Regions from separate parts of the Paenibacillus sp. FSL L8-0502 genome, predicted to be linked through region 1. Evidence: riboswitches for the same ligand, from Rfam matches in the RefSeq annotation. Region 1 holds a riboswitch; the other holds the start of a gene.
What was found. A riboswitch is a leader RNA that binds a small molecule or an ion and turns the genes downstream of it on or off. The one in region 1 is predicted to bind FMN.
Positions count from the first base shown of each region.

Region 2: another riboswitch for FMN. It lies ahead of NSQ57_RS06550 (DMT family transporter); the one in region 1 lies ahead of ribE (riboflavin synthase).

Region 1 covers NZ_CP151958.1:3,420,004-3,436,278, forward strand. The annotation lists gene NSQ57_RS14670 (ATP-binding protein) at 1-1,051, opposite strand, end outside; gene NSQ57_RS14675 (response regulator transcription factor) at 1,053-1,769, opposite strand; gene NSQ57_RS14680 (pseudouridine synthase) at 1,879-2,637, opposite strand; gene NSQ57_RS14685 (spore maturation protein) at 2,716-3,246, opposite strand; gene NSQ57_RS14690 (nucleoside recognition domain-containing protein) at 3,254-3,997, opposite strand; gene NSQ57_RS14695 (D-alanyl-D-alanine carboxypeptidase family protein) at 4,055-5,317, opposite strand; gene NSQ57_RS14700 (hypothetical protein) at 5,527-6,249, shown strand; gene ytfJ (GerW family sporulation protein) at 6,341-6,832, opposite strand; gene NSQ57_RS14710 (DUF2953 domain-containing protein) at 6,962-7,678, opposite strand; gene scpB (SMC-Scp complex subunit ScpB) at 7,847-8,458, opposite strand; gene NSQ57_RS14720 (segregation/condensation protein A) at 8,427-9,221, opposite strand; gene ribE (6,7-dimethyl-8-ribityllumazine synthase) at 9,396-9,860, opposite strand; gene ribB (3,4-dihydroxy-2-butanone-4-phosphate synthase) at 9,891-10,574, opposite strand; gene ribE (riboflavin synthase) at 10,635-11,300, opposite strand; FMN riboswitch at 11,632-11,805, opposite strand; gene NSQ57_RS14740 (IDEAL domain-containing protein) at 11,877-12,341, opposite strand; gene NSQ57_RS14745 (thiamine pyrophosphate-dependent enzyme) at 12,561-14,849, opposite strand; gene NSQ57_RS14750 (2-oxoacid:acceptor oxidoreductase family protein) at 14,849-15,862, opposite strand; gene NSQ57_RS14755 (peptidylprolyl isomerase) at 16,115-16,275, opposite strand, start outside.
Region 2 covers NZ_CP151958.1:1,464,512-1,480,786, reverse strand. The annotation lists partial or broken gene NSQ57_RS06600 (LysE family transporter) at 1-496, opposite strand, end outside; gene NSQ57_RS06595 (ABC transporter substrate-binding protein) at 731-1,723, shown strand; gene NSQ57_RS06590 (ABC transporter substrate-binding protein) at 1,832-3,562, shown strand; gene NSQ57_RS06585 (formate--tetrahydrofolate ligase) at 3,586-5,217, opposite strand; gene NSQ57_RS06580 (hypothetical protein) at 5,430-5,738, opposite strand; gene NSQ57_RS06575 (hypothetical protein) at 5,837-6,340, opposite strand; gene NSQ57_RS06570 (response regulator transcription factor) at 6,644-7,351, shown strand; gene NSQ57_RS06565 (sensor histidine kinase) at 7,353-8,297, shown strand; gene NSQ57_RS06560 (ABC transporter ATP-binding protein) at 8,406-9,329, shown strand; gene NSQ57_RS06555 (ABC transporter permease) at 9,322-10,017, shown strand; FMN riboswitch at 10,140-10,284, shown strand; gene NSQ57_RS06550 (DMT family transporter) at 10,463-11,410, shown strand; gene NSQ57_RS06545 (methyl-accepting chemotaxis protein) at 11,651-13,681, shown strand; gene NSQ57_RS06540 (carboxylesterase/lipase family protein) at 13,772-15,253, opposite strand; gene NSQ57_RS06535 (transcriptional regulator) at 15,407-15,970, opposite strand.

The sequences.
Region 1 (16,275 bases):
GCTGGCCATGCTCATGGTAATCGAGTGTCAGTCCCTGTTCCTTTGATCGTACCGTAAATTTACGGTGAACACGCTCGATCAACTCGTTCACATCCAATTCCTGTCGGTGCATGTCTGTATGACCAGCCTCCATTCGGGCCAGATCAAGCAGATCCTTGACTAACCTTCCCATGCGTAATGACTCATCATGGATGACCTGCACCAGTTCCTCGGATTCTTCTGGTGAACCCGCCATACCATCCAGCAACGCCTCACTGTAGCCCTGCATCATAGATAAAGGTGTACGGATTTCATGAGATACGTTGGCCACAAAATCGCTCCGCATCTTCTCTAGCTTCACTTCTTCCGTAATATCTCTAAGCACAGCTACTGCACCGCGGATTGCATTATCCGTATACAGAGGCGCCATCTGCACCGACCAGGAGCCCTTCTTGACATGGATATAGTCTCCGACATCCTCTCCCCTGTCCATAACGGTATGGAACAGAGACTGCAAAGGCTCAGGTACAGAAGCTCCAAACTCCTCCAGATCACGTTCCTGCCACTCCAGCTTTTCCCAGATATTCAGCAAACTTTGTGCCGGCGGATTCGTCAAGATGATTTGTCCGCTTCTGTCGAAGGTGATTACTGCATCAGACATGCTTCGCAGTACGCTGGATAAATGGTTTTTCTCCTCATTCAGACTGCGGATCGTTGCTTCCAGTTCCGTAGACATATGATTAAAAGTTTTCGCCAGTTCTCCAATTTCATCACTGGTCACCAGCGAAAGCCGAGTATCATACCTTCCCTCACGAATGGCATTCGCCGCCTGAATCAACAGCTGCATAGGCTGTGTGATTTTAGTAAAAAGAAATAGGGCAAAAAAGGTCGTCAATAAAAATCCGACTATACATGTATAGGTGAACAAATGCTTGATTTCCGTCGATTCATACGCCGCAAAATTTCTGTTGATGTACGGCAATAAAAAAAGCCCTAAAAAAATAAGCACAGAGCCTACAAGGCAAATGATGGTGATCCACAGCTTGCCTACCAGCGATCTCCAGAAGTTCACGTTATTTTGGAACCTCCAGCTTATAACCTACGCCCCACACGGTCGTAATCATAGCTGCTGCCTCTGGCGATACCTTATTCAGCTTTTCACGAAGCCGTTTCACATGCGTATCCACAGTGCGCAGGTCACCAAAAAATTCGTAATTCCAAACGTCTTTCAGCAGTTCTTCGCGTGAGAAGACTTTATCTGGTGACACCGCCAAATAATGCAACAGCTCGTACTCTTTAGGCGTGAGACTGATTTCAATCCCACCCGCAGTTACCCGGTGCGCATCATGCTCAATGATAAGATTCGGAAAAACAATACTATTGCTTGGTACCGCTTCTTTCGTTAAAAAGGCAGTTTCCGACGAACGGCGTAAAATCGCCTTTACCCGGTAAATGACTTCTCGCGGGCTAAAGGGCTTAACCACATAATCATCAGCTCCGACTTCAAAGCCTTGTACACGGTTCACTTCCTCGCCTTTGGCAGTCAGCATAATCACAGGTGTAGCTTTGGTCTGACGCAGCCGTGTACACACCTCAATCCCATCCATCCCTGGAAGCATCACATCGAGCAAAATAATGCTGTAATCGCTTGCAGTCGCTTTTTGGAGGGCAATCTCGCCATCCTCAGCTTCGTCAATTGCATATCCTTCTTTTTCCAGATACATCCGCAGAAGGCGTCGAATGCGTTCTTCATCATCTACAATTAATATGCGGTTGCTTTGTTCTGACATATTCCCAGCCCCTTCGCTAAAAAAAGCATTCTCTCTATTTTACTATTTTCCCGTGCTTGGTCAAACTTTACTCTCATCCAACAGTCTCTTTACACCAAAAAGGCCGGGGTTATGACCCCCGTCCTGTCCGTTTCTTTTTCGTGTTGTCTGATTTGGCAAGTTGAATGAGACGGTTGATTTCGTCCTTGGTTAGGGGTCTGGTCAGACCGCGCTTCAAGTTTTGTAGCAAAAGATCTCCGAAGGCTATCCGCTTGAGTCTGATGACTGGGTGTGAAATGGCCTCAAACATCCGTCTTACTTGGCGATTTCTGCCTTCATAAATGGTAATCTGGATCACAGACTCCTTACCATTCGGATCTACATCTTTATATTCTACCTCGGCTGGTGCAGTAATGCCATCTTCCAGCACGATTCCCTTTTTCAGCTTGTCCAGCTCAGTACCATGTGGAACGCCTTTGACTGTTGCCACATATGTCTTGGGCACATGATGCTTGGGATGGGTCAGCAGATTGGCGAACTCGCCATCATTGGTGAGCAACAGCAGTCCTTCGGTGTCGTAATCGAGACGTCCCACCGGATATACGCGTTCCTTAACGCCTTTCAGATAGTCTGACACGATTTTACGGCCTTCCGGATCGGAAGCGCTCGTAATGACCCCTTTAGGTTTGTTCATCATCAAATAGATTTTTTTCTCGGTTTTGATCGGGCGTCCCTTTACCGTAATCATATCTTGATCAGGGTCTGCCTTCGTTCCCAGTTCAGTTACGACAACCCCGTTCACTTCCACGCTACCCGCCTGAATAAGCTCCTCACATTTACGTCTGGAAGCTACACCAGCTTGGGCCAATATTTTCTGCAATCTTTCCATGTTCGCTAATTCACCTCATGCTAATGATACCCATCCATGAGCAAAATCACAACCCCCGTTCAAAAAACGATGCAGAAATTAAAATACAAGCAGGCAAATCGCAATGGCTGCCACAAAACCAACCACATCTGAAAATAGTCCTACCTTCAAAGCATACCGTCCATTGCGGATACCTACCGCACCAAAATATACAGTTAGCACATATAGCGTCGTGTCTGTGCTGCCCTGAATCGTTGAAGCGATCCGACCGATCATGGAATCCGGGCCATAGGTGCGAATTAGATCCGTCGTAAACGCAAGTGAACCAGTGCCCGTCAATGGACGAAGCAAGCCTAAAGGCAATACCTCGCCCGGTACACCCCAGTGTTTAATCCAAGGGGTAACCCAAGAGATCAAATAGTCCAAGGCGCCGGATGCTCGAAAAATGCTAATCGCCACCATCATGCCTACGAGATGAGGAATAATGCTGATGGCGGTAGAAAATCCGTCTTTGGCTCCATCCACAAAAGAATCGTAGACAGGGACCTTTTTAGCATATGCATATAAAGGAATAAAAGCGAGAATAACCGGAATGGCCCAAGTCGATACGAGGTTTATAAAATTAAGCATGCCTCCCTCATCCTTTCCAAGTGGTGTCCCTGCCCTTGGCAGCCGTGATTCCCGTTCGCGGAACGGCAGGTGAAGATACGGGCAACGTAGTTGAAGAGGCAGCAGATGTTGGTGCTGGTGGGGCGAGTGGCGTCAAGGATGACTGGGACGGCGGAATCGCCGGAGGACGGCGGCGCAATTCTCGACTACGGTACCAACGATCCGCCGCAATTGCAGCAAAGGTGGCTATTGCGGTCGCTACCAGTGTCGTACCGACGATTTCTGCCGGATGTGCGGAATGAAAATTTAGCCGTATCGCGATCAACGTCGTAGGAATAAGCGTAATACTGGCTGTATTCAGGGCGAGTAGCGTACACATGGCTGGTGTGGCGGTTTGCTTATCTGGATTGAGCGTCTGCAGCTCTTGCATCGCCTTGATTCCCATCGGTGTGGCTGCATTCCCCAGACCCAGCAGATTGGCGCTCATATTGGACAGAATGTAACCCATAGCGGGATGATTACGCGGAACATCAGGGAAGAGAAAGGCAACTAAAGGAGAAAGAAGCTTGGATATTTTCTGTAAGAGCCCGCCATCTTCAGCCAGCCGCATCATGCCCATCCAGAACACCAGCACACTTATCAGTCCAAAGCACACTGTAACCCCCGTAGTTGCCCCGTCAAAAGCCGCTTTCGTCACCACCTCAATATTTCCCTGCGCGGCAGCAAATACAAATCCAATACAAATCAAAGCCACCCATATGAGATGAATCATGGCTGATTCCTCCTTTTCCCAATGATGTGACACGTACAGCTCTATTTCCTGGTTGCCCTATGCTCCAAACAAATTTTTAAGGATTTCGTTCCATCTGCTCGTCCAACCTCGTTGCTGAGTATTGTTCGCAGGTTCTTGTGCAGTTGGAGTCTCCTTCTGTGGCTGTACGGTTTTTTGAGCAGGCAGCTTACTACCTTTTGCATACACAGGAACAGAACCGATAAGTTTACCTTCCAAAAGGAATTCAACCCGTCCTCGTAAGCCAAAAGATACGTCCGCTCTATCGGCAGAAGCGGAATTTTTATACAACACCAGTCTTTTGTGCAACTGGGTTTTCTCGCCATCATGTAAAGGATAGGCAAAGCTTGTACCTGTTAATAGTGGGTAACCATCGATAGGTTGCTGCTTGTCCGTAATCGGAATGAGCGGATAATATCGGAATCCGTAATCAAGCATACGGGCATGATCGTTCCAATCGTCCCCGTCATTCAAGGTAACAGCAGCGAGCTGGCGACCGTCACGTGTAGCCGAACTGACCAGACAGCGAAACGCTTTTTTGGTAAAGCCTGTTTTCACCCCGTCAGCTCCGTCATACAGCCGCAGCATTTTGTTTTTATTGTGCCATGAGTAGTCCCAAGAGTCGTTGGGATTCGGTGCTTTTTTCAATTCTGTTTTTACGATACGGGCAAAAGTTGGATTATGCAGCGCATAAGCAGTAAGCCGGGCCATATCATTGGCTGAGGAATAATGTCCCTCGGCATCCAGCCCGTGCGGATTAGCAAAATGTGTATGGCTTAGCCCAAGCTGAACCGCCTTGTCGTTCATCAAATGAACAAATCCCTCTTCTGTCCCCCCCACATGCTCAGCAATGGCAGAAGCGGCATCATTACCAGAACGGAGCATTAAGCCGTACAGCATATTTTCCAATGACATTTGTTCACCCATTTGCAGAAAAAGCGAGGACCCTTCTTTGGCATATGCGGTTGGGCTCACCTTTACCCGGTCCTGCAAGCGTCCATGTTCAATAGCCACGATCGCTGTCATAATTTTGGTCAGGCTGGCAATACGTAGCTCCCGGTCACCTTCGGAAGAATAAATGATTCTTCCTGATGTAACATCAATTAAAGAAGCAGCCTGTGCATGGGTTCCTAATGCGGGCGGCGCTACTTCTGTTTTTATCGCTCCCCGAACGGGCTGCGGACTTAGCAACGTAAGCGGCAATGACAAAATAAGCAGAAATACCAGCGGCAAAACAAATGCGCGTGCCTTATTCAAGAAATGGCTGTGGTCCGCGTGAATGTGTTGCTTTTTTTTAAACATTTGGATTCCTCCGGTTTTGAGCAAGTCTTGTACCATTCTATGTCCAAGCTGTTCAAAGTATGTCCACCTTTATAACAGAAAATTCCTTTACAGGACTAGCCATTAGCTGCTCCTTTTTCGCTTTCTTTCTACACAAACCAAGCAACATGCCCTCCTGAGCACATATATATTAGTTACTAAACGTTAAATATGGATCGAGGGGTTATAACATGCAGCGACTACAGTTTGAAATGATTTTAAGATCGCGGATTGTAGAGTCCGCAGAAGCATTGCATCGAAGCGGTGTATCCTTTGCCACTTTTGCTACCGCACGTTGCAACCCGCAATTTTGGAATTTAACGGAAAAAGGTGGCTTTCAGATCAAAGCAGGTGTCACACCAGCCCAAGGCATCAGAGATATCTTTTTAAACGGTCATCAATACGCTTTTGAATGTGCAACAGCTATGGTTATTGTGCTGTACAATGGAGTGCTGGATTCCATTCTGGAAAGTGAGTTTAATCGGATTTTTGCAGATATGCTGCTGTATGACTGGCACTATGACAGCGACCTCAGGCTCATACAGCAGGAAGGAAGTCATAAAGCGGCTCCTGGCGATATTCTGTATTTCAACAATCCGGATGTGTCGTCTGAAACATTAGAATGGAAAGGAGAAAATGTCGTTAAGCTGAAGGAAGACTTGTTTTATGGACATGGGATTGGCATCTTGCCGGCGAAAGGTATTATCGATTCCCTGAATCAACATCGTCGGCCTGATGCCACGGTATCCGCTTATTTGACGAATGAAGTGATCTATCCGGACTTCATCTACCTATCGCAGTTTGCTACCGAAGGAAATCGAAAAAATGAAATCTCGCTGCATACTTTATATCAACAGGAATACAGTCACCATATACATGCTTTCATTGGGGGAAGGCAGTATATTCGGGGATAGGCCCAAGTACAAGCAGAAAAGAAGGTATTCCTTAGCCTATACTCGGCTTTGGGATACCTTCCTGAGAGAATGCTTTTAATTTCAATAACTTTTACAAGTAAGCCGGGCCAGAATTACTGTGATCCGTAGCAACATCTACAGGTACCTGTGGGGGGGGAGTCTGCAAGTCGCCGCCTGAATTCCGGAAGATAGACTGAACCTTATCAATCAGGTATGGCGTGGAGTCAATGAGCTTCTCAATCAGATGCGTTTGATTGTCCAATGGAACGATTTGTGCCCCCTGTTTGCCAACAACCAGAAAAGCAATGGGATGAATAGATACACCACCACCGCTACCGCCTCCAAAAGGATGCCCTTCCTTCCCGCTATGATTACCCGACGCCGAGGAAGTATGAAGTGCCTCTTCGTCTACGTTAAAATCACTTCCCCCGGCAGCGAAACCAAATCCCACCTTACTGATTGGCAAAATAACAGAACCATCGGGTGTTTCCACTGCGTCTCCTACAATCGTATTCACGTCTACCATGGCTTTGATGTTTTCCATTGCGGTTTGCATGAGCCCTTGAATCGGGTGATCTGACATGATTTATTCCTCCTCTGCTTATCTCAAGCGTAGACTGCCTTTTCTTTCGCTATTGTGCGCAGGGGTTCAAGGAAATATGTATGTCATTCGATAGTTCAGAAAGGATTGAGTCTCACCTCTCTCCACTGTTTACCATTCATTGTTAGCTTGATGATCCGCCGCATTTTTTTTGAAAAAAACCCGTTTCCATGCCTCCGGTCCACCCGGAACGCGCCATATGCGGTAAGATAAGATGAGCATGGAGAACATTAAATAGCCGAGCGATACGTTTGCTTCACAGTTCAAAGTGGTGGTAAAACGCAAGCGATCCACCCAATAGGGCACAACATACAGCTTAGGGGTACAATCCATGCGTACAAAGCTTGAAGCATAACCGATCAAGGTTGTTTTTAATCCCCACAAAATACCAGTTGAGGTAGCTGTATATGCCGCGTCAGCAAGACTAATGTTGGTAGACCATTCCATTTTGGACATCGTCACATGTGCCAATGTATGTCGCAACCATTTATTAAAGGATTTCGTTCCCTTGAGCAAAACCCGTATATCATGTATAAATTGCTTGATTTTTACTGTATCAATATTACCGCTATCCACGGAAGCATCCGTTTTATGTATGTTTTTGTTGCGATCTAGCCGATAGAGAAGCCCCTTTTTCAACCCTGTTATGAGAATGGCCGGCACATCGTAATTCATTTTTATCATCCCGTATAGAAATCTGATCTCTAGATGCGCCCGATCATCATTGTCATGTTTGGCAATATTCAGCTTCAAACGAATACGAGAGAGCAGAACTGCCAGTACAAGTAATATAACGACGATGATGGCGATACTGATCCATTTCCACACTGGCGTGTCCTCCCTACCTTTTTGCTATAGAATATCATGGCAAAAATAGTATGACCGTTCGCCGGAAAATCATGCATCTTAAAATACCAACAGCCAGCCCCCAACGATATGAGGACTGGCTGTCTGTTTGAACTTTTACATAAGTGAACCGCAAGATCCGGAGCAACTTTATTGGGATTCAAGATTTAGATCGTTGGCCGCAGGCTGGCTACTCTCCAGACGCTCGAACAATAATTGAGTCTCTTCCTCCAAATTGTCCGAATTCTCGAACAGCTCCGGTTGCGGTAGATCTGCCAGAGAGCCCAGACCGAAATAATCCAAAAATGATTTCGTCGTTCCGTACAATATCGGCCGTCCGATGGCTTCAGCTCGACCTTTCTCTTCAATGAGCTCCTTGTTGACCAGTGTATGTATGGCCCGCTCGGATTTAACCCCCCGAATCTCTTCGATTTCAACTCTTGTAATGGGCTGGCGGTAGGCCACAATGGCCAGCGTCTCCAAAGCAGCTTGAGACAGTGACGCACGTGCCGGAGAGTATGCGAGCTTTTCAAAGTAAGGTGCATGTTCGGATAAAGTTGCAAGCTGATAATGACCGGCAATACGGACAAGTTGCAGGCCTCTTCCCCCCTGCTCCATGTCCTGCTTCATATCTTCCAGGCACTGTTCAACCAGCTCTTGCTGCTGCTCTACAATGTCGGCGATCTGCTTGGTGGACAACCCTTCCTCTCCTGCTAGAAACAGCAGTCCCTCAATAATTGATTTCAGCTTCAGATAATCCATTAACCCGTAAATCCCCTCTCCACTCCATTACAATATCATCGAAAAGCTTCTCCTGATAACAGAAAATTTGCTTCATTTTCATCAGTTCAAGGATAGCCAAAAAGGTCACAACCACTTCATGCCGATACATATCCTCATGCATCAGCTTGGAGAACAGCAGCCGTCCTCCATTCCCCACCATCTCTAAAGCCCCGATAACTTGCCGGATACGGTCCTTGACTGAAATTTCGTCCCGATGAACACGGGTTACCGTCGTACGTCGTTCTGCTTTGCGCAAAGCACGCTGAAAGGCTGCGACCAAATCGCTTGCATGCAGCCCATGCACCGGATTTACGGGTTCAGTGGGCAGGAATGCACTCAGATCTTCTGGCTCTTTGCCATAAATTAGACTCCGCTCCCACTCACGTTCACTTAGATGGCGAGCAATCCCTTTATATTTACGATACTCCACCAGCTTGCGGACCAGTTCCTCACGTGGATCATAATCCTCTTCCTCATAAAAATCCAAATCGTCATATTCCATCACAGGTGGCTTGGGAAGCAACAATTTACTCTTAATGGATAAGAGCGTCGCCGCCATCACCAGAAACTCGCTCGTAATGTCCAGTTCCAGCTCCTGCATACTGTGCAAAAAAGCCATATACTGATCAGTAATATCGCTAATCGGGATATCCTGAATGTCGATTTCGGCTTTATCAATCAGATGCAACAGTAGATCCAGCGGACCCTCGAATGTTTCCAGCTTGTAATTTACGACTGTCAATGTGCTTCCCCCTGCCTTACTCCAATCATCATTCAACAATACCTTTCCCTATAGCACTTATGCTCTGCGTTATCAATCCCTCTTTCTGTAGTATATACGTCATCGCCTTGCTTAACAATCCAATCCCTTTTTTCCCCTTGCAGTTTATACCGTTCTATTCAGCTATTCCTATCATTAAAATTGCTTGCTGAGATTGGCCATTTCAATCGCAGCCAGTGCTGAATCCCAACCTTTATTACCAGCCTTCGTACCTGCTCGTTCAATAGCCTGTTCAATGTTTTCTGTAGTCACTACCCCAAAAATAACAGGTACTCCCGTTTTTAGGCTGCTCGCTGCCACACCCTTGGCCACTTCATTGCAGACGATATCATAATGTGAAGTAGAACCACGGATGACCGTACCCAGCGTAATTACGGCATCATATTTGCCGCTTGCAGCCATTTTTTGCGCAATTAGTGAAATTTCAAATGCACCCGGAACCCAGGCTACATCAATTTCATCTTCCTGTGCACCATGTCGTTGAAGTGCGTCAATTGCACCGCTTAACAGCTTGCTCGTAATAAACTCATTAAATCTGCCCACCACAATACCATATTTTAAACCGTTCGATACAAGATTACCTTCTAGAAAACGTGCCATAATTAATCAACCTCTCTTAATTTAAATTATTTACAATGACAAACGACGACGGTAGTCCACCAAATCCTGAATACTGATCAGCTTCAATTGATGTCGCTTGGCGACCAATGCCAGATCAGGCAGGCGGGCCATTGAGCCATCTTCCTTTATAATTTCACAAATGACTCCAGCAGGCTTGAAGCCACTGAGTCGAGCCAGATCAACAGTCGCCTCCGTGTGACCAGCACGCTGCAAGACACCCCCATCGCGAGCAATCAGCGGGAACATGTGACCAGGCTTGCGGAAATCACTTCCTGTGACTGCTTCGTCTGCCAAGGCGCGTACAGTCAAGGAACGCTCGGCCGCTGAAATCCCCGTTGTTGTCTCCATATGATCTACCGATACCGTAAAGGCAGTACCGTGGAAATCTGTATTTTGCTCTACCATAGGATGCAATTCCAAGGCCTCGGCTCTTTGTCGTGTGATCGGCACACAGACCAACCCGCGACCTTCTGTAATCATGAAATTAATGACCTCAGGCGACGCTTTTTCAGCCAAAGCGATAAAATCGCCTTCATTTTCGCGCTGTTCATCATCCACTACAATGACGACCTTACCGTTTTTTAAGTCCTCCAACGCTTCTTCGATGGAATCCAAACGAATCTCTTCGCCATGTTCCAACTCGCCATGCTCTATGACGTTTGCCATTGCACTTGTTTGGCTACCTCTATCCATAACACTTTCCTCCTTATGTCTTGTGCCACGAATGCTCCTAAACAGGCTTACCATTCAATATCAGGCAAAACCGTGTTTCGCCAAATAGTCCAAACTGAGAGGAGCTTCTTCTACTCTCTCCGCCTCCGTTGCACCTCTGTAATTTAAAAGCTGTTCTACATATTTGCCCAAAATATCGCATTCGATATTGACGGTATCCCCCTCACGTTTGGCTTGTAAGGCCGTTTCGGATAAGGTGTGGGGAATAATGGATACGGCAAAGGTATCTCCCGTACGCTGTGCGACTGTGAGGCTTATACCATCAATTGTGATTGACCCTTTGAGAAGAATATATTTAAATAATGTTTGATTTTTAGGCTCAATTTCGAACACCACTGCATTCTGGTCTGATGTCACCCCGCGAATCGTTCCCGTCCCGTCCACATGTCCTTGCACGATATGTCCTCCGAACCTTCCACTCGCCGCCATCGCTCGCTCCAGATTGACTCGGCTGCCGGATCTCAACTCTTTCAGATTAGTGCTACGAAAGGTTTCCGGCATCACATCAACCTTAAAGTCTTTCGTACCGATCTGTATCGCCGTCAGGCAAACGCCATTCACTGAGACACTGTCTCCTATTTTTAAATCGCCCAACACCACGGAACCCGAAATCCCCAGCACCATCGCTTCACCGCTTTTGGAAATGGTTTGAATACGACCCACTTCCTCGACCAATCCGGTAAACATGCCTTCACTCCTTTCCACTACATCTCAGTTTATCCCTAATTCATCAGCTATAAGCGCAAAAAACCCCCAGTTCGGATTCAATCCGTCATGGGGGTGATGAGAGTCACATTTGTAGTATACAAGCGCAGTTCATTTGCATCTTAAGACGACATGAAATCATAGGTTTGCCAATAGAAAGCATGACTGAGTATACAACCAAATACGCTCAGAACACCCATCAAAAAGAAAGCTTAAGCAAGCTATCGCCCGATGCTGTCCTACAACGAAATAAGCCGTACGCACAATTGGGTATGCTAAAAATCGGCACATGTCACGTCATGCACATGCGCTTCGTATCCTTCTCCCATCCAGACTATACTGTCGGTCCCGGATTTGCACCAGGTCCACCTTCTGCTGATCATTCAGCATCCGGGTCACGGACTAAGCCATGCTGTTTCTCACAAAAACGATCCACAAACATGTCATCACCGCCGGTGGGGAATTTCGCCCCGCCCCGAAGGATCTTGCTCTTATTTAATTGAATTAACATTAAACTTGTTACGTATATTAGCACCGACTTCTAAAAAAAGCAAGTTATCAAATAGAAGCTCCTGCTTTGGTTTTGACATATTGGCTGGAGAGTTCTTCAAACCAGGTTTTATCGTTCATATGAAGCGCCAAGTCAATCAGATCGGCCAGTTCCTCGACTCCCAGCTCTGTTGCATGATCAAAGGTAATTACGGCTGAAGCAACCGGTCCTCGCCCTTCCTCAGAACATGCTTCATAATCCAGTCGTACATCAACATGTCCGTCAATAAACTCACATTTTAGAAAATAAATAATTTCGCACATTAAAATGGGGCGTACTTGTGTTTCTAACACGCAATCCATCACCTTGGCAGAATAATGCTGGTTCGTCAGCGTAAATTTGTGTTCTGTCGCTGCCAGCGAGGTCCGTCCAAAATCATCCGTAAACTTGAGTTCCACTGGCTTGATGTTCATAACCTTAGGGATTTGCTTCTTTATAATTTCGATTATTTCAACTGTATTCAGCTTAATCATTACCTGCACCTCATTGCATCTTAAAATTCAGAAGAAAACTTTTTAACGTGCCTCTTATAGGCCTCCACTCCTATATCGGAAATCATTACCTGTTTTTTTATGCTTCAACCCATAAACGACAAAAAAGATTCTTTGCGCAAAAAGCGCAAAGAATCTTGATCGAGCCACTACAGTAACAGCGGCTAACAATGTTAATCGATGATTATGCAAAAAACAGGATTATAGCTCTGAAATTTCATGTTTCTTTTTCAGGATAGTCCAGCGACGCTCAATCTCCTGTTCAAAGGTCGCCAGCGTAGCCTCCTCCTTAATAAGATGCTTCGTTTTACCCATTAATTTCAGCCATTCAGCAGCTGGAATTCGTTTTCCTTTGTCCTCCGGATTGTACGTAATCGTCGTACTGCCTTGCTCTATTTCGTACAAAGGAAAGAAACAGGACTCGACTGCGGCGCCCACAATGCTGGTACCCAGTCTGTCTTCGGATTTCCAATTCAGCGGACAGGCGCACAGGATTTTACCATAGGCCGTACCCACGTTGTTTGCATACCATTGAGCCTTGGCTGCTTTACGCAGCATATCCTGCGGATGACTTTCAGCAGCGGTAAAAGCATACGGAATGTTACAAGCAGCCATGATTTGCACGGTATCCTTGTGATGCCCTTGCTTTCCTTTTTGCATTTTACCTACACCCGACGTACTGGTCATGTGACCGAGCGGAGTGGAGTAAGATTGCTGTGAACCTGTATTCATGTACCCCTCGTTATCATATTCCAGCATGATTAGCTTATGATTACGCAGAGCTGCACCAATCGCAGAACCCATACCAATATCCATCCCACCGTCACCACTAATCATGATAAAGGTCGGATCGTCCGACATCTCAATTTCATTACGCCGTTTCATTTCCATGTAAGCTTCCAGCGCTCCTGAAAGGGTAGCGGCCCCGTTTTGAAAAAGATTGTGGATCATCGGTTGTTTGTGTGATGTATATGGATACCCTGTCGTCGTCACATATACGCAGCCTGTCTGGAACAGCACGACAATATCCCCTTCAATACCTTTGAAAAACAGTTCCAGCGCAGACAATGCCCCACATCCTGGACAAGCTCCGTGGCCTGGTGAAAGACGCCGTGGTTTGGTTGTCAACGACCGCAAAGGTGGTACCTTGACCTTGAGCTTCCCGGTCTCCTCGTCCGGCGTAACCTGAATCAGACCCGTCCGGTAATCATTACCACGTGGCGGCTGCATAACTTGCGGCATCACCTTGTCCGGTGAACCCGAATTAATTCCGTAGTAATCAAAGGGCTTCTCTACTCGTCCGGCCTCTGCCGCCTCGATTGCAAGCTGGAAGAACGCCTCTGCATCTTCTGCATAAAAATCTTTGCCGCCCAAGCCAAAGATACGGCTCAACACGAGTGTCCGATTCAGCGGGTCCTCCTGCAAGGCCGCTTTAATTTCATGCGTTAAATTACCGCCGTCCGCCCCATACGAGTCTGCACGTTCACCTACCAGCAACGCCTTGACATTGCGTAATGCTTCCCGCAGTTGTGCGGCTGGGAACGGTCGGATGATGTTCGGACGTATCACACCAGCTTTAATTCCGCGCGCGCGGAGTTGATCCGCCACATCCTTGGCCGATTCAGCCGCCGAATTCAACAGAAATACCGCAACCTCAGCATCCTCCATTTGATACAGATCTAAAATCGGGTATTCCCGACCGGATAAAGCGGCATATTCTGCTGCTACCTGCTCATATACTCCTTCTGACAGCTTCAGTGCTTCGGACAGCTGAACATGATTATTCGTCAAGTCATCGCCGTTCATATGCGCGCCCACAGTAACAGGATGATCAAAATCCGTAATATTCGGATAATTTAAGTTCGGGTTAGGACCTACAAAACCACGCACGGTCTCAGCATCGGCAAAATATTGCACTTTACGTTTTTGATGGGACGTATAAAAACCGTCATATGCGACCATTACAGGCAGCCGAACATCGCTGTGCTCTGCAATTTTTAGTGCCATAATGTTCATATCATACACAGCCTGTGGTGTACTTGCCGTCAAAATGACCCAGCCTGTATTCAAACCATAGTACAGATCCGAATGATCTCCGCGAATATCTAGGGGACCACTGACAGCTCGTGTCACCAGATTCATAACCATAGGAAAACGGGTACCTGACTGAACAGGTAACTGCTCCAGCATGTACAGGAAACCTTGCGAACTAGTGGCGTTCACCACCCTCGCTCCCGCTGCGGCAGCTCCATAACAAATCCCTGCCGATCCGTGTTCTCCGTCTGCTGCAACCAGCTTAATATTATGCTGACCTCTCGTTCTCATCTGATCTAGATACTGCGCTACCTCGGTAGATGGAGTAATCGGGAAATATCCCATCATATGATAATTAATCTGCGCAGCCGCCGTTGCTGCCATTTCATTACCGGATTCGAACGTTGTCACTTGCGCGGCGCCTGTCTGTTTGAGTTCTTCCTCCAGTTTTGCCATTACGCACGCCCTCCTTCATATACCGGAAATTGGTGGGCAACTCGATTCTGTTCAGCCCATCCCCATTGCTCGCGACGCGAGCTTAGTGCCCCCGATGGGCAAATATCTACACATTTCAGACATCCTTTGCAATACTGGTAATCAATCCCTTGCAAAAATGGCATCATTCTTCCGCGTTTGTCTGCTTGCTCTTCCCATACAAAACAGTAATCCGGGCAAATCGAATCACACTTGGCACAATGGGTACATTTATCAACTTCATATTCAGGCACATACCCCTGACGTGAACCACTAACATCTCTCGTTATGCTGTTTCCCTGAGTTGCAATAACGCCCCCCAGTAATTGCGTTTCGTATCCCAGCAATGGCTGCGGACGTTCAAAAACCCGATCCTGCGCGTCATCAGTAACCGGATATACGTGCAGTTCCATTTCATCATAACCACGGTTAAACGTACGCAGATTAGGTTCCACTAACAGTGGATTTTTCTTTTCAAAGGTACTGCGTATAACCGATCTCATCGCTTCCGGGTCCAGGAAGTCACAGACACGGAACAAGGCACCGAGCATGGACGTATTTAGTTTGGTTCGCTCTTCCAGTGCGATGCCCATCGCATCCACCACCGCTAATGTTCCGGATACCAGTCCCAAATCAGCCCGTATTTCTTCTGCCGGACGCGTGGAATTAACCACTACAATCCCATCCGCTGGCAGTCCGCTGATTACATTTACCGTTTTGTATAACGTTTCATGGAAAATGCCTACCACATGCGGTTGCTCAATCGGACTGTGATCCCGAATATCGACTTCTGGCTCACAGAAACGGACGAAACTTTTAACCGGAGTTCCCTTTTTTTCCGAACCGTAGGACGAAAAATTTGAAGCATTCAGCCCCAGACCAAGCACCCCGGTTTCGGCCAACATTTTGCCAGCCAGATTAGCGCCGAGTCCACCAATGGATTCCAGCCGGATTTCAAAAAATCCGAGTCGATTTGTGCTCGTTAAAATAGACAATGTGATAAGCCCCCTTCTTTTCCAATCCTTAACGAGTTTGAATACTCATATAAAAAAAATTGGAAATTGCATTCTTATGAAAAGGCTATCACAACACTTACTTTTCGAATGTGATCTTACGCACTGTAATGCCTACGTGATTGCGAAAATCAATAAACCGTCAAACAAAAGACAACAAAAGCCGCCCTGTCCAAAGACAGAACGGCTTAGGTGCAACGCTATTTAAAAAAGATCATGTAATTAACGGTAAAATTACACGTCAAATACTTTAACCTCTTTCATTTTGTCGCCTTGTTTTACAGCATCGATGAATTCCATACCTTTGGTTACTTTACCAAATACAGTATGTACTCCATCTAAATGTGGTTGTGGAGCGTAGCAGATAAAGAATTGGCTGCCACCTGTGTTGCGAC
Region 2 (16,275 bases), 2.0 Mb from region 1:
GTCATCAAGCCTAAATCATGGATAAGAATACCAAACAAAATACCTAAGCCAACAATCAAGAATTGACTTGTATTTGACCGATCAAATGAGCTTGCCAGCACAGTTCCAAAAACACTCACCCAGAACACTAAATTTCCTGGTGAAACAGCTACAAGCAGCCCATTTTTATAGGAAGAAAATAATGATTCGTCTTTTTCTCTCCTTCTAGCGCAATATCATGATCTGCATTTTTAATGCTGTCGTACCCCACGTAGCACAAAAAAAGGGCTCCAACGAACCACATAATCACTTGTACCACAGGTAATGACAAGACTGAGGCCAGACCAAAATACAAGCCAGTAATTAATAACAAATCGATGGTCATCCCCCCAAGGCCCACAATCCAACCATGCATGAATCCATTCTTTAGCCCTTGCTTCGTCATTTCAACCGTAATTGTACCTACAGGTAGTGCTATAGAGAAACCTAGTAAAACATATGTAATAAACAATGCCATTTCAAAACCCCTTTCAAATGTATAAAAATGCTATTCTATACCATAAAAAATGACAAATCAATAAAATTTGAAGAATGAAATGAGCTAAGAACACATGAGACTTATTTTGTACAAAATCGGATTCATTGACCAAGTTTGTCCATTGAGTATTGAGGGTTCAGCGCTTATCATAGCTTTTATGATAATAATTCTCATTTGCAAAATTCTGAATCATTCTATTATACGGAGGTTACTATGACCAACAAGAGCTCGACAATCAACAAAAAATCTACTCGACCATACACTGCTCTCATCTGCCTATTCTTTCTTATGGGGGCATTGCTGCTGGGATGTGGCGCATCTGACAATCAGAGTGCAAACAGCAACACGATAGCATCTACAAAAACATCGGAAGCTGCCACAACTCGTGAATACACAGACTATAAGGGACATACAGTGAATATTCCCACGACTCCTCGGCGCATTGTTTACTTTGGAGAAAACTATGGGGATTTATTGGTTTTAGGCGTACAAGCTGTAGGTACATCAACTTCTATGATTGAAGGCAAGGTTTACGAAAAGCAGGTTCAGAACGTGGCTGATCTGGGGTTCCCGATTAATTTGGAAAAAGCCTTGGAACTACAGCCTGACCTGATCATTACCGCCGATACAGATGAAAAGCAATACGCAGCGTTAACAAAAATTGCACCTACAATTATGTTCGATACCTTTGCTCCGTTAAACGAACGTTTGCTGCATCTCGGAGACATTGTGAACAAGAAAAAGGACGCTGAAGATTGGCTTGCCCAATATAAAATAAAGGAAGCGGAGATGTGGACCAAACTTCACGCAGAAGGTGTTAAGGCGGGGGAAACTGCTTCAGTCTTTACCTACTATCCAGGTGACCGTTTATTCGCAATGGGACGGACAGGACTGTCACAAATACTGTATGAAAAGAATGGTTTCAAACCTACCCCTCCTATCCAGAAAGCACTGGATGAAGACAAAGGATTTGTACAAATATCTCAGGAAGTGATCGGACAATACGCTGGAGATCGGATTTTCATACTAAGAACACCAAGTTCAGAAGCCGAACAATCCACCGAACAGTTAATGAAAAGCAAGCTGTGGCTCCAGCTCCCTGCTGTCAAACAGGGTCGTGTGTACACTCAGGATATTGGCAAAACTGAAAGTGATGCTTCCACTCGAGAATGGCTGCTGAAGGAATTGCCCAAGCTCATCAGATAAAATTGGAGAAGCTTATCGACACTTGTTGATAGGCTTCTTTTTTGTTGAACCTAAAGGAGGTATACTCATATATACATGATAACCATTCTCAATAAAAGGAGCAATACTGTGAACCAGTCTTCGTCGTCCGTATATCCTCCTCCGTTCAGCTCACTGCTTTTTCATTTTAAAGAAATTGCGTTGATTGGTGAGCCTACCGATGAATTATTATCACGTCCCAGTTCATATCACTGTCTTCTTATGTTCATCAGTGGGACAGGGATGGTGGACATTGGCCCAGAGCAGTATCTATTCCATACAGGTCATGGGTATTGGCTAGCTCCAGGTGAATCCTATCAAATCGCTCCCCTGAATGGAACTGTACCTGAATACTACAAAATCACGTTTGAGGTCATCGCTTTGACGTCGGAACCACAAGCGGACATGGCCTTGGCTGAACACGCAGCGCGCATGCCGTCCATATATCATGGAGCTGTCCTGCCGGAACCGCGCGAATACATCGTCTCCTCTTCTTCCTCCAAACTTATTCAGTTGATTGAAGAGTTATTTTATAGTACCCAACAAACGGTACAGCCGCATAACCAAACATCCGTATTACGGCAGCAAATCATGTTTCAAGAGTTGCTCTTGCTGTGGCAGGAAGACCACACCGATATTGATCAAAACAATACCTCTAATCCGGCATTGCCAGCATCGGTAGAAGGCACTCTCTCATATATGGAAAACAACTATGAAAAGCCCATTACCGTCAAGCAGCTTGCCGAGCAGGCGAACGTTTCCATATGGCAATACTCACAAATGTTTCGTAAAATCACAGGCAAAAAGCCGCTGCATTACCTCACTGAGCTGCGCTTGAATCATGCCAAGCGGCTGCTGCTGGATTGCAAACGGCCTTTACGTGAAATAGCCCGTCAGGTTGGTTTCTCTGACGAATATTATTTTAATCGACGGTTTAGGCAAATGACCGGGATTCCCCCTGGCAAGTACGCACTTTCTGTCTCCGGTTCTGTGCGCGTCAAGGATTGGACGGGCCACCATATTCATATTCCGCGTCGAGCAAGCCGCATCATCTATCATGGAGAAACGATGGGCGATCTATTGGCATTAGGGGCCAAAGCCATCGGCGGAAGTCTGCAACTCAGTGAATACAGTGTCTATAAACATCGTCTTGTGAATGTTGCCGATGTAGGCCTTCCACTGGATGCCCGCTTGACCAGTGCTCTTGATCCTGATCTAATTATCATCGCCAATTCGGACGAACAGGAATATAAGCGCATTGCCAGCATCGCCCCCACCGTCACCTTCAACTCCTTCGCCACGCTGGAGGAACGGATGCGTACACTTGGCGCCTGGCTCGGTAAGGAGCGAGAGGCCGAACGCTGGTTGTCTACCTTCACAGCCCGTAATCTGGCAATGTGGCAGCAGCTCGGTACGCAAATCACAGCCGGAGAAACGGCCTCCGTCTTCATCTTCGATCATGGTGATCGGCTCTTTGTCATGGGTATGTCCGGATTCTCGTCGGCCCTCTACCACCCCCAGGGCTTTCAGCCCGTTGAACCGATCCAAAGGGTGCTCGACGAGGGACACGGCTTCGCGGAAATAGATCCAAGCGAATTGCCTGATTACGCCGGGGACCGCATTTTTATGCTTGTCCCGACAGCCCCAGAATCCAAGCGTACGCTGGAACGCATGGTCAGCAGCCCTCTCTGGCGCAGCCTCCCTGCTGTACGTCAAGGCCGGGTATATTTCGTAGAAACTGAACGCTGGAACTGGAGCGATGCCATAACCCGACAAAAACTGCTTACTGCACTGCCCAAACTGCTTGGCACTTCATCCTGAGAAGCTGCCATTTTCTAAAGATACTACATTAGACCTTGAATGCTTCCATCTGCCTCCAGCGACATATGCTCAGCTGCTGGGGATTTGGGCAATCCTGGCATCGTCATAGTATTGCCTGTTTCCACGACCACAAAGCCTGCCCCTGCAGACAAAGCAACGCTGGACACGCGAATGGTAAAGCCTTCCGGTGCACCTAGCAGAGAAGGTTGATCTGAGAAAGAATACGGCGTTTTGGCCATGCATACAGGCAGTTGTCCAAAACCAAGCTGCTCCATACCGGCCAACGCCCGTTTGGCCGCAGGAGTGTAAGCTACCTCTGCCGCACCGTAAATCTCCTTCGCAATAACACTAATTTTCGCTTGCAAACCAAGGGTATGCTCATACAATGGTGCAAAATGGGCTTTGTCCTCCTGGAGCAGGTTGAGCAGGCTTTGGGCCAGCTTTTCTCCCCCTTGGCTTCCCTGTGCCCACACCTGTGACAACTCTACGGATACTCCCAGCTTGCGGCATTCCGAGAAAATCAGTTCCAGCTCGGCTTCGCTATCTGTTACAAAATGGTTGACCGCTACCAGTACTGGCACGCCAAACTTTTGCAAATTCCGTACATGCCGATTCATGTTGGCTAATCCAAGTTGCAATTGCTCCAGATTTTCTGCGTCCAGCTCATTTTTAGCTACACCGCCGTTATATTTCAGCGCTTTGACGGTTACGACCAACAGAGCCGCATCTGGCTGCAAACCGGATTGACGGCACTTGATGTCAAAAAACTTTTCTGCCCCCAGCTCAGCCCCGAACCCAGCCTCCGTGACAACCACCTCTCCCAGCTTCAGGGCTAGCTTCGTACCGATCAAACTACTGCATCCATGCGCAATATTCGCAAAAGGTCCGCCGTGCACAATAACTGGAGTTCCCTCCAACGTTTGCACCAGATTGGGTTTCAATGCTTCCCGAAGCAGCACAGCCATACCTTCCACCGCATGTAGTTCCTCAGCTGTTACCGTTTCGCCATCTTCGTTATAACCAATCACCATCCGACCCAATCGCACTTTAAGATCGTCCATATCTTCACTTAAACATAATACGGCCATCACTTCTGAAGCCGAGGTAATCAGAAAACCACTTTCTCTCACTGCTCCATTACCTGACCCCAATCCGGTTACAATGTTTCGTAAACTCCGGTCGTTCATATCGACAGCGCGTTTCCACACAATCCGCTCGGGTTTCAACCGCAAAGCATTTCCATGAAATAAGTGGTTATCGATCATCGCTGCCAGCAAATTATGCGCTGCCGAAATCGCGTGAATATCACCTGTAAAATGGAGGTTAATGTCTTCTGCTGGAACAATCTGGGCTTGTCCTCCCCCAGTTGCTCCTCCTTTCATGCCGAAGCAAGGGCCAAGGGACGGCTCACGTAACGCAGCAACGGTTTTATGCCCCAGCGCATTCAGCGCCTGCGACAGTCCAATGGTGGTCAGCGTTTTGCCTTCTCCCGCTGGCGTGGGGTTCATCGCCGTAACCAGCACCAGCTTTCCATTCGGACGATCCTTTAACTGCTCCCACAGGGACGGGTTCAGCTTTGCTTTATATTTTCCATACGTCTCTAGATGTTCTTCTTCAATTCCTGCTTCTTTGGCTATATCAATAATCCTCTTCATCTTTCGTTATGTACCCCCCGTTTTATAAGTCTGACCGATGGTGTCAAACCCTGTATCGTTTTATTTTACCAAAGTGTGCCGCTTATTGCGCTATGATTCATTTCATCGCAAGCGTTGCTATCATGTGAGTTATTAAAAAAGAGCCTCCCCCGCCCGTATGGACTTTGGTGGATGCCCTTTTGATACGTCTCGTTTAACAAACAGCTCTCAAATTAACCTGCAAAGTTAGCAGCGTAATTTTCAGCAATAAATCCCTTAGAAATCAGGATAGATTGGGATTTCTTAGTAGCAGGGCCATAGCCTTGGGACAGCAGATCATTAATATGTAAGCGATTATAAATGAAGCAAAATACAAAGTTGGACGCCCCACTCGTAAGGATCGATACCAGAAAAATAATAACAGCCCACTTCCAATCCCCTCTAAACAACGCAGGGAAAAAACCGAAAAAGAGCGTAGTCCATGAAAAACCTACTTTGCGTTCCTTGATCATTCCAGTTTTATTTCTTAATTTAATCTTCATTTACCCCTTACCTCTCTTTATATAGTCTTTTAGAACTATATTAGATTATATAGGACAGAGGGAATAAATGGAACTCATTTCGTAAAATCATAAATTTCTCAAATACGCTCTAGTTTATAATGCTTTTCCAGCACTTCTTTAAAAACATCAACAGGGTACTTGTATTCAACAGTTTTGAAAACAATCCGGTTATTCCACTGGTTTTTTTCCAGCTCGCACCCATGCTCCATATCCAGTTCCTTCATAATAAATATAATCTCATCTAAGGTTACCAACACACTATGTCTATTCGTCGTAGTTGCCAGCATCTGCTCGCCTTCCTGTGTGTATGCCTTCACGATCTGCTCATCAAACCCTTCGCTGATCATTAATTCCTTCAAGGCTTGTATAAAAAGAGTCGGCAAGTTTTTGTACTGCGATTTTTTAATCCCAAACAGCGTGATGCTTAAGCGGGATATATCATGCATAAACACTATATTTTTTCTTCGATTCAGTAAAAATAAGCTGGCATGCCAACTATTTAAAGGCGGATAAATATCAACTTGAAGTGGTTCAGTCTCCCATTCCTTCAGCAGTTTTTGTGTTCCTCGTATGACAAACATCGTTGCTCTCCTTTATTGACGCTCCTGTACCGCAGCGTGATTCGACATACCTGATTTCTTGTATAAAGCATGTCACGTATATCATAACATCGTATTCCAAACACCGGATTATAAACTCTTTCAGTATAATAGAGGAAAGATATATTGCCAGACACAGCTGATTACGTAACTCCCTGGGACGATCCAGGGAGTTTCCATTTTTTCTTTGGATATTTTTTATGGAAATCCCCTCCACTGCTCTATATAATTCAGGTACAGTTCGTCACACGAGCTTAATCTAAAAATTAGGGGTGTTCCACACCTATGCCACAGCATATTTTACTTATTGAAGACGATCTATCCATTGCCGAAATGCTACTTAAAGCACTCACTAAGGAAGGATACAGCCTAACCACTGCCTATGACGGGGAAGAGGGGCTTCTTGCCTTTGATCGTCATACCTATGATCTGGTACTGGTGGATTTGATGATGCCGAAGGTGGACGGTATGGAGGTGATTCGACGAATTCGTACCCATAGCGCCGTCCCGATTCTGATTATGTCAGCCAAGGACAGCGACGTGGATAAAGCGCTTGGACTGGGCTTTGGGGCAGACGATTATATTGCCAAACCTTTTTCAATGCTGGAAATGACCGCTCGTATTCAGTCCGCGATCCGCAGATCTACTACATATGCCCGTCAGCAACAGCAGGAGGAACAGCCGCAAGCACAAGTTTTGACCTACGGCAGTCTGTGCATTGATTTTGATCATTTTACAGTCATACGCAATGAAAACGAAATTCAACTAACAGCCAAAGAATCCGATATTTTGAAGCTGTTTGTAGCCAATCCAAACCGGGTATTTACAAAAGCACAATTATACGGATTTATTTGGAAGGACGATTATATGGGCGACGAGAACGTGATTAACGTCCATATTCGCCGCCTGCGTGAGAAAATTGAAGAAGATCCCTCTCATCCTGTCCACATTAAAACGCTATGGGGCATTGGCTACAAATGGGAGAATGGCTGATATGAACATCGAAAACATTTCTGAATGGATTGTCGGTCTCATCATGTCAGTCGTTATAGTATGGCTTTGGCGGGAGCGTATGGCCAATAAGCGCAAAATAAGGGATATCCGAGCCCTACTAGAGCGAATAGTGACGGTGAATCATGCGGAAAAGCTGCTATATGTCACAGGTGACGTTGAACTGCAACGACTCATGACGGAAATTAATCGACTGCTGGACTTGAATCTCAGAGTGTCTGCAGATTACAACCGTAGCCAAATTGCTATGCGCAAAATGATTTCGAACATTTCACACGATCTCAAGACCCCGCTTACGGTTGTGCTTGGATATGCCGAGATGCTGGATGGCGATCCGACTATTTTGCCGGAAGAACGTATAAAGCTGCTATCCAAAATTCATCAAAAGACAAGCGAAGCGATTGAGTTGATCGGAAGCTTTTTTAATTTGGCGAAACTGGAAGCTAATGATACGGATATTCCGTTGACACGACTGGAAGTGGGAGAACTGTGCAGACGCAGCATTTTAGAGTTTTATGACCTGCTGACTGCACAGGGGTTTACTGTGCATATTGAGATCCCGGAGTACCCCATTCATGCCTTGGGGAACGAAGGAGCGATTGGGCGGGTGCTGAATAATCTGATCTCGAACGCCATTCGCTACGGGGCAGATGGACGGACGCTAGGCCTGACGCTGTCAGAACAGCAGGATACAGTGCGTATAGAGGTATGGGATCGTGGCAAAGGCATACAGGAATCTGAGCAAGATAAAGTTTTTGAACGTATGTACACACTGGAGGACTCCCGCAATAAGGCGGTACAAGGCAGCGGACTGGGCCTTACGATTGCCAAACGTCTGGTTGAAACGATGAACGGAGAAATTCAATTGACCAGTAGACCTTATGAGCGGACAGTCTTCTCTTTTACATTGAAGAAAATCAACTATTAATCGAACTCAACATACTCAACTTAATAAATTTGTAAGAATCACGAAAGAAAAATGAACATTTCGCCCTTTATCCTTGAATTATCAGCAGTATACGAAGGGAGAACACCCATGACTTACGTAATACGTACACATCAGTTGACCAAAGCCCTGAAGGGCAACGAAATTGTAGCAGGAGTCAGCATGAATGTGCGCAAGGGAGAAACCTATGGCTTTCTCGGCCCCAACGGGGCAGGCAAGACAACGATAATGAAAATGATTACGAATTTACTCAAGCCAACATCGGGTGAAATTGAATTATTCGGTGAAAAACTAACGCCAAAATCGTATCATCTGCTCGGACGGATGGGTTCGATTATTGAATACCCGATTTTTTATGACAGGCTGACGGCGCAGCAAAATCTGGAACTTCATTGTGAATACATGGGCTACTATAATAAGCAGGCTGTCCGAGATGCCCTAGAATTAGTGAACTTGCAGAATGCGGGTGACAAGTCGGTAAAAGACTTTTCACTGGGAATGAAACAGCGCCTCGGGATTGCCCGCGCTATTGCGACTAAGCCAGAGCTACTCATTTTGGATGAACCGATTAATGGTCTGGACCCCGTGGGAATCAAGGAAATCCGCCAATTATTCCACATGCTATGCAAGGAATATGGGATGACTCTGCTCGTGTCCAGTCATATTTTAGCGGAAATAGAGCAGATTGCGGATACGGTAGGCGTGATTAATCACGGAAGGCTGATTGAGGAAGTGTCGATGGAGCAGGTGCGGGAAACCAATACGGAATACATTGAATTTACGACCAACGATTGTAAAAAGGCGGCCTACGTCCTCTCCCATCATCTGAATCTGAATAATATAAGGGTGCTCAATGAACAGAGTATACGTATTTACGATTCAAATGTACCGCAGAAGCAAATTACGAAGACGCTCATTTTAAATGATATAGAAGTGGATTCCATTCATCAGAAAAGCAGTACGCTGGAAGACTACTTTTTGCGGCTGTTAAACGGAGGTGATCTTCATGCTTAAGTTGATGCAACTGGAGCTCAAAAAATTTCATCTGGCGGGTTATATCCGTTCAGCACTGATCGCCAATGCATGCATTCTTGGGCTGCTCTGTATCATCGCGCTGGACAGCCAAAGTACAGGAATACCCGAATTTACACAGTACACTCAGCTTCTCGATCTCATGGACATGCTGGTCAGAGCCACATTTATTGTGTTTGCCTCCGTTCTCCTGTGCCGCTTTATCGTAGGGGAATTTAAGTCCAAATCGATTACGATCCTGTTCATGTATCCGATTCACCGTCAGAAGCTGATGATCGCCAAGCTCTTGGTTGTGCTGCTGTTTACCTTCTTGTCTATTATTATTTCGGAAATAATCATTACGGCTGCTATTCATCTGCTCAACCAGTTTGTCTTGATTGTACCCGATAACCTTACTCTTTCGATACTGGGTCAACAATCAGCACGGACGCTGATCAATGCCGTTGCTGCCAGCTTTATGGGACTGGTTCCGCTGTATATGGGGATGCGAAGATACTCTGTACCTACTACCATTGTGACCTCAATCCTGATTGTAGCATTGCTTTTCTCTAATAATAACGGCGCTACACTTAGCTCCATAGCCCCCGTGCAAATAGGCTTCTCTATACTGGGAATGCTGGTGGCTTATGCGGCGATTCGACGCATTGAGTATAAGGATATTACTTCATAGTATGTAACTTAGTAAAACGCTTTCGAAAAATAGATGAAAATCATTGTTAGATATACACACATTTTTCACTGGACTTCATTCTAAAACAGGTATATCCTATAGGAGAAATTAAAAAACGGAATAAGGATCTTCGGGGTAGGGTGTGATTCCCAACCGGCGGTATGGCTCATGGAGCTAAGCCCGCGACTCTGTATCTGGCAACAGGATACGGACTGATTTGGTGAGATGCCAAAGCCGACGGTAAAGTCCGGATGGAAGAAGATCGAAATATCAACATGCCGCGAAGTGGATGAATGCTGCGTTATGGGTTTTGCAGTTGCAGTAACTTCATTTAACTTGCATAAAGCGGCAAGTTTATTTGATCAACCCCCGTCTTGCATGGCCTTTCGCCATGGACGGGGGTTTTTGTGCCACCGGTCCTGTATTCGCAAGGAGCTAATTGAGTATGAGTCAATCTTCTACTGTACTAACATCCAAAGGTTTTGATCATAGCTCCCACATGAAAAGCGGTTTTTGGCTGGTCGCAATTGGGGCAGCCTTGTGGGGCGCTGATCCGCTGTTTCGTATTATTTTGCTAAAATCATTTACTTCAACACAAATTGTACTAATGGAGCATGTGCTGCTCTTCCTCGCTCTGACACCGATGCTGTGGAAGCATCGTGAGGAACTCAAAGCGGTACGGCTTCGTCAAGTTTTCGCTATTTTGTTCGTCTCGTGGGGCGGCTCGGCTCTGGCCAGCGTGATTTTTACCATGGCGCTCAGCAACGGTGATCTGAATGCTGTACTCTTACTCCAGAAGCTTCAACCATTGGTCGCTATTATTCTGGCCCGCGTTATATTGAAGGAAATGCTGCCGCGTCATTTTGGATTATTAATTGTCGTCGCTCTGTTCGGGACGTATCTTCTGACCTTCGGTTGGTCGCTCCCCTTCGGGCATGTTCGTGATTTTGTCCAGGTCGGTAGTCTACTTGCACTGGGTGCAGCGGTTCTGTGGGGCGGTTCGACAGTCATGGGAAGCTACTTGCTTCGTTCAATGAAATATGAAACGGTAACCTCCCTCCGCTTCATGGTGGCGCTCCCTCTGCTAATTGTCCTCACCTCTGTAGAGCATGCGCCATGGAATATGCCTGCCGGTACATGGGCAGGCGCAGCTGTGATTATCAACTTGCTATTGCAGGCATTGCTTCCGGGTCTTCTTAGCTTATTGCTGTATTACAAAGGCTTAAGTACGACCAAAGCGTCTTATGCTACGATGGCAGAATTGAGCTTTCCCATGGTGGGTGTCGTGATTAATTGGATCGCATTTCAGCAAATCGTTACTGTAGCGCAATTGACTGGTTTTATGCTCATCTGGATTACGCTCTTTATGATTTCACGTCAGCAAAAAAATTAACAGTTCAATGTCCCCTTCATGACTCACCCAAGCCAAATTGTGAAGATGCTTTTGCATCTCCGATTTGGCTTTTTATGTGTTCGCATTAATATTAATCATAGTTCTTTAGACCTGTTTTTCAAAAAAAGTGTCTAAAATATGCTACTATTTCTCGTTTCCCAATGATTACATCTATAAAATTCGTCGGTTTATGTCGAATAAAACAATGTAGTGATCATCAGACACAGAGGAGCAAGAACTATGACTAAAACAAAACAAACAGTTCCGTGGTGGAACAGGTTTCTCAAGCAGTTTTATTTAATGAGGACAAGATTAATAATATCTTTTTTAGCTGTGTTATTGATTCCGAGCGTACTTATCGGGTACTTTTCTTATCAGGGGGCTACGACACAACTCAGTCAGCAAATGGGCGGTTCCGTATACACGAATCTGTATCTGATCCGGAGCAATGTCAATCAGTATGTAGCGCCTATTATGAAAGACCTGGACGTGCTTACCACTGAAATCAATTCTGATTCCATTGGTACCAACCAAGAGACCCTTCAGAAAAAGTTAGATGTTATCGTCAAGGCTCACCCCGAGCTAGATGCAGCGCTTCTCGGCAATGAGAAGGGGCAATACATACGTTCGCCGAAAAAACAGGAGTCCGATTATGATCCCAGGGAGAGAAAATGGTACAAAAACGCGATGCTGGAAAAGGGTAAAGTATTCGTCGGTGTTCCAGTTGCCAGCGTCACGACAGGGAATTTAGTCGTTAATATATCGGGAACGCTGGAGGACGGTGAAGGAGCTGTTGCCCTGGCTTTGAACCTGGACAAAATGAGTGAAAGTCTGCAGTCTGTTAAGATTGGTGAGCGCGGAGGACTCATTATTGTTGATTCTGAACATAAAGTTGTATCTGGGACTGGAACAGCTTTCAACAAGACAGGCAAAAAAGCGGCTGACGCCATAGAAGGACTTCCCGAAGTGGCGACAACCGTCGAAAATGATACTCCTTCCATGTCGCAAATTCAATTTATGAATCGAGATATGCTGGCCTTTACACTTAAGGACCCTCTCACCGGTTGGAGCATTGTCGCACTGTCGGATCTGGAGGATTATAGTGATGCAGCCCAACCAATTCTGAAACAAAGCCTGATTGTGATTGTTATTTCCATACTTGCCGCGGCGATCATCATTGTGCTTATGGTCCGCTCATTCTTAATTCCGCTGCGCAAGCTGCAAGCAGGAACACGCATCGTCCGTGACGGAAATCTGACCGAACGTGTTAATCTATCCAGCAAGGATGAGTTCGGCGAACTGGCACAGAATTTTGACCAGATGACGCATTCCTTGCATACGATGGTCTCAGAGGTCAACCAAACCTCCTCCCGACTTGCTTCCTCTTCCCTGATAATCAAGGAAAGCACAGAGCAAACGACGGAGTCCGTACAACATGTAGCGGAAACGGTTATGGAATCCGCGGAAAATGCAGCCACCAGCGCCGAGGCATCCGAGCAGACCGCTAATGCCGTTGAAGAAATGGCGAAGGGTGTCAGCACCATTGCCGAATCGGCAAGCTCCATCGTGGATTCAGCAGGACAAACCGAGCATGATGTGGCTCAAGGCAGTCAAATGATCAGTAGTGTACGGACCCAAATGGACCGTATTCTGGAGGCTGTCAGCCAAACGGCTAGCCTAATGGATGAGCTATCCCAGCTCTCGGACGATGCGAAGCAGATGAATACGGCTATTGCCGCCATTGCCAAGCAAACCAATTTGTTGTCTCTGAACGCGTCTATTGAAGCTTCCAGAGCTGGCGAAGCCGGGCGTGGATTTGCCGTAGTCGCTATAGAGGTACGCAAGCTGTCTGAGCAATCCAAGGAAAGCGCGGATTCCATCAGTCAGATTATTACTCAGATGCTCGATTTGATTCAACGCTCTACCGCTACCATGAACGGTAATGTTCGTAACCAGGTAGGTGAAGGTATGCGTATTAGCCAAGATGCAGAAGGTGCATTTACGAATATTGAGCGCTCTACTTCTCATATCGTGGAACAAATTCAAAGTGTGTCCGCTGCTGCTGAACAAATCTCAGCCAGTACAGAGGAAGTCTCCGCCACTGTTACCCATTTGGCAAGCCTGTCTCGCAATTCGGCGGACAGCTCGCAGACAACATCTGCTGCTGCTCAGGAACAAATGGCAGCTATGGAGGAAATTTCCTCTTCGTCACAGGAGTTGTCCAACATGGCGCAGGATTTGCAACAGCTGGTTAAGCGATTTAAGATTTAACTTACTACTAACAAAAGCCTTCGTCCGTATACAAATTACGGGCGAAGGCTTTTTACATTTGAGTTCTTGATATGCTCTCTCTCTTGTTACTTATAGGGTCATCTGACCGGTTAAATGACGGCGTCTATCTCCTTCAGGGTCGTGCTCCACCTTAATATTCTGATGGAAAATAGCTGTAGTCCGCTCTTCTCTGTCGTACATCGGCCAAGCCCCCTCGGACAGCACTGGCTTCCCATCACGTGCAAAAGCAACCCATGCCTGCTGCATATCTTGAGCCAGCTTCTGCATCGAAGGTTGAATCTCTAATCCAAGCTTATCTAGCAGCTCCAGATTATCGAAAACAAACGCAATCTCTGCACCGTGAACCGCTTGTCCAAAGGTAGGATGCCCCGGCAATGTCCAATCAAAACGATACATCCATACAGGCGCATGCGCCGACTGTGCAACAGCAAGAGCCAACGCAGGACGCCAAAAAAATAGATCGGTCAACATTTGCGCCTGTCCCTCAATCGTAACCGGAAATGGTTCTATCAGGTCGCCGATGTCTGACATGCCCGTCATCATTTCCAATGCCTGTCTCGCTGTTGACTTGTTCATTAGATGGGATTCTTTTCGGATGAAATAGGCCCCCTCATGCAAGTTCGTTCCAATCAAAACGGAAACCTGCTTTGCTGAACCTTGCGCGATTGCAGACAGGGGTACATCTGGCAAGGTCACACCGTCCACAACGGGTTGATAGATCATCGCCATCCCTGGTCCGATGACTTCATGCGTCTTCGCCATCGCTAGCATCAGCGCATCTGTCGGCAGGCTAAACAACCTCTCTGGATGCTGAGTGTCCACACCCAGCTGCTGTAGATACACAGCCGTCACTTGCTCGGCCTGTGAAGTTGGCAATACCTGCGACGCACCGCTCTGCAAAATCGCACGCTGGAACAGTCCTTTAGCTGCTGGCATCGCCAATAAAGCGGCAATACTCATCGCGCCTGCTGATTCACCGAACACCGTCACTTCGTCCGGATTGCCACCAAAGGCAGAGATGTGATCCCTAACCCATTCCAGCGCAGCGATCTGATCCAGTAGTCCCGCATTAGAGGTCAGGCCATCTCCCTTTGGAGTCAGATGCAAAAACCCTAACGGCCCCAATCGATAATTGATCGTAACAACCACAACATCGCCATTCTTCGCCATGCGTTCCCCGTCATATAAAGGTATAATCCCGGACCCCGTGACAAAGGCACCGCCATGAATCCACACCATCACTGGACGTCCCTTCTCAGGAGTCTTCGAAGCAGGTGTCCAAACGTTCAGGTATAAGCAATCCTCTGACTGCTTAGGCGGTTCCACCAGATTTCCAGTCATACTTTCAGCGGATGGCATAGGTTGCGGACAGATTGGCCCAAAACTCGTCGCAGCCCGCACACCCTCCCAAGACTCCAAAGACTGGGGCGCGTGAAAACGTAGTTTTCCAATAGGAGGCTGTGCATATGGGATACCTTTCCACACATGATATCCATTTCCCGTTTCCCCACGTAATTGACCTAAACGAGTATGTACCGTAATACTTTCCATTATGAAGCCCCCTTTATTTCGTATGTTCAACACAACGGTATAATATCAATCTTTACATATCTCTATTATACCCTTTGCACACGGCCAAACCAAAAAATACCGGAAGCACTTTTGCGCTCCGGCATTTTTATAAACAAGATAGGGAAATAGCGATTAATCCCGAACTTCTTCTTTTGGAATCAGCTTGTAAATTTCTTCGCTTTCCATAGAGTCAATTAGTCGATCTAGCCACTTGTAATAAGCGACGGCCTGCTTCATTTTCATACGATCTTGCTGAAGAATCGCCTTAAATTCCTCGTACTCTTCACCCTGATTCATCAATCTGTCCAGCTCATCAATGGCTTTGCGCAACACCAGTAAATTTGTTTCTACCGCTTTTCTCCATTTAATAGCGAAGAAGTCAGTGAAGGTTTGATGCCAGTCATATTCGACTTCATACAAGTCTTTGCGTGAGCCCTTGCTCCATACCTTATTTACCATTTTCAGATCCAATAATGTTCGAACTCCTGTACTCATGCTCGTTTTGCTCATTTCCATTTCACGGCCCATCTCGTCCAGCGTCATCGGTTTATCCGCAAAAAAAAGCAAACCGTATAAATGCCCCGCAGACAAAGTAATCCCATACAGGTCCATGTTTTTACCTATAGCTTCTATGACACGTTTGCGAATTTTTTGCAGCGAAGCCTGCTGCTCATCACCTAACTGGTACAAGCTCATGCTTGCAACCTCCTAATTTTAGAGCATTTTGCACAACCTAGTATGAACGATTTACCCGTAAAAGATTAGCTTTGACGCAATATATGAAATCTTTCAACAATAAATGAAATGTTTCAAAAGCAAAGCTTCTGTCTATATTACAACAGCATGGGTCGTTCAAAATCATAATTCGCAAAATTGCTAATGATAGTAAACTTTTTAAATTATGGATATACATAAATCTTTTTCTTATGGTTATATTTCATTGTCTATTTTAAAAAAAGCACTATCGGTTGTAAAGTTCCGAATGTTTGAGCATTCTATAG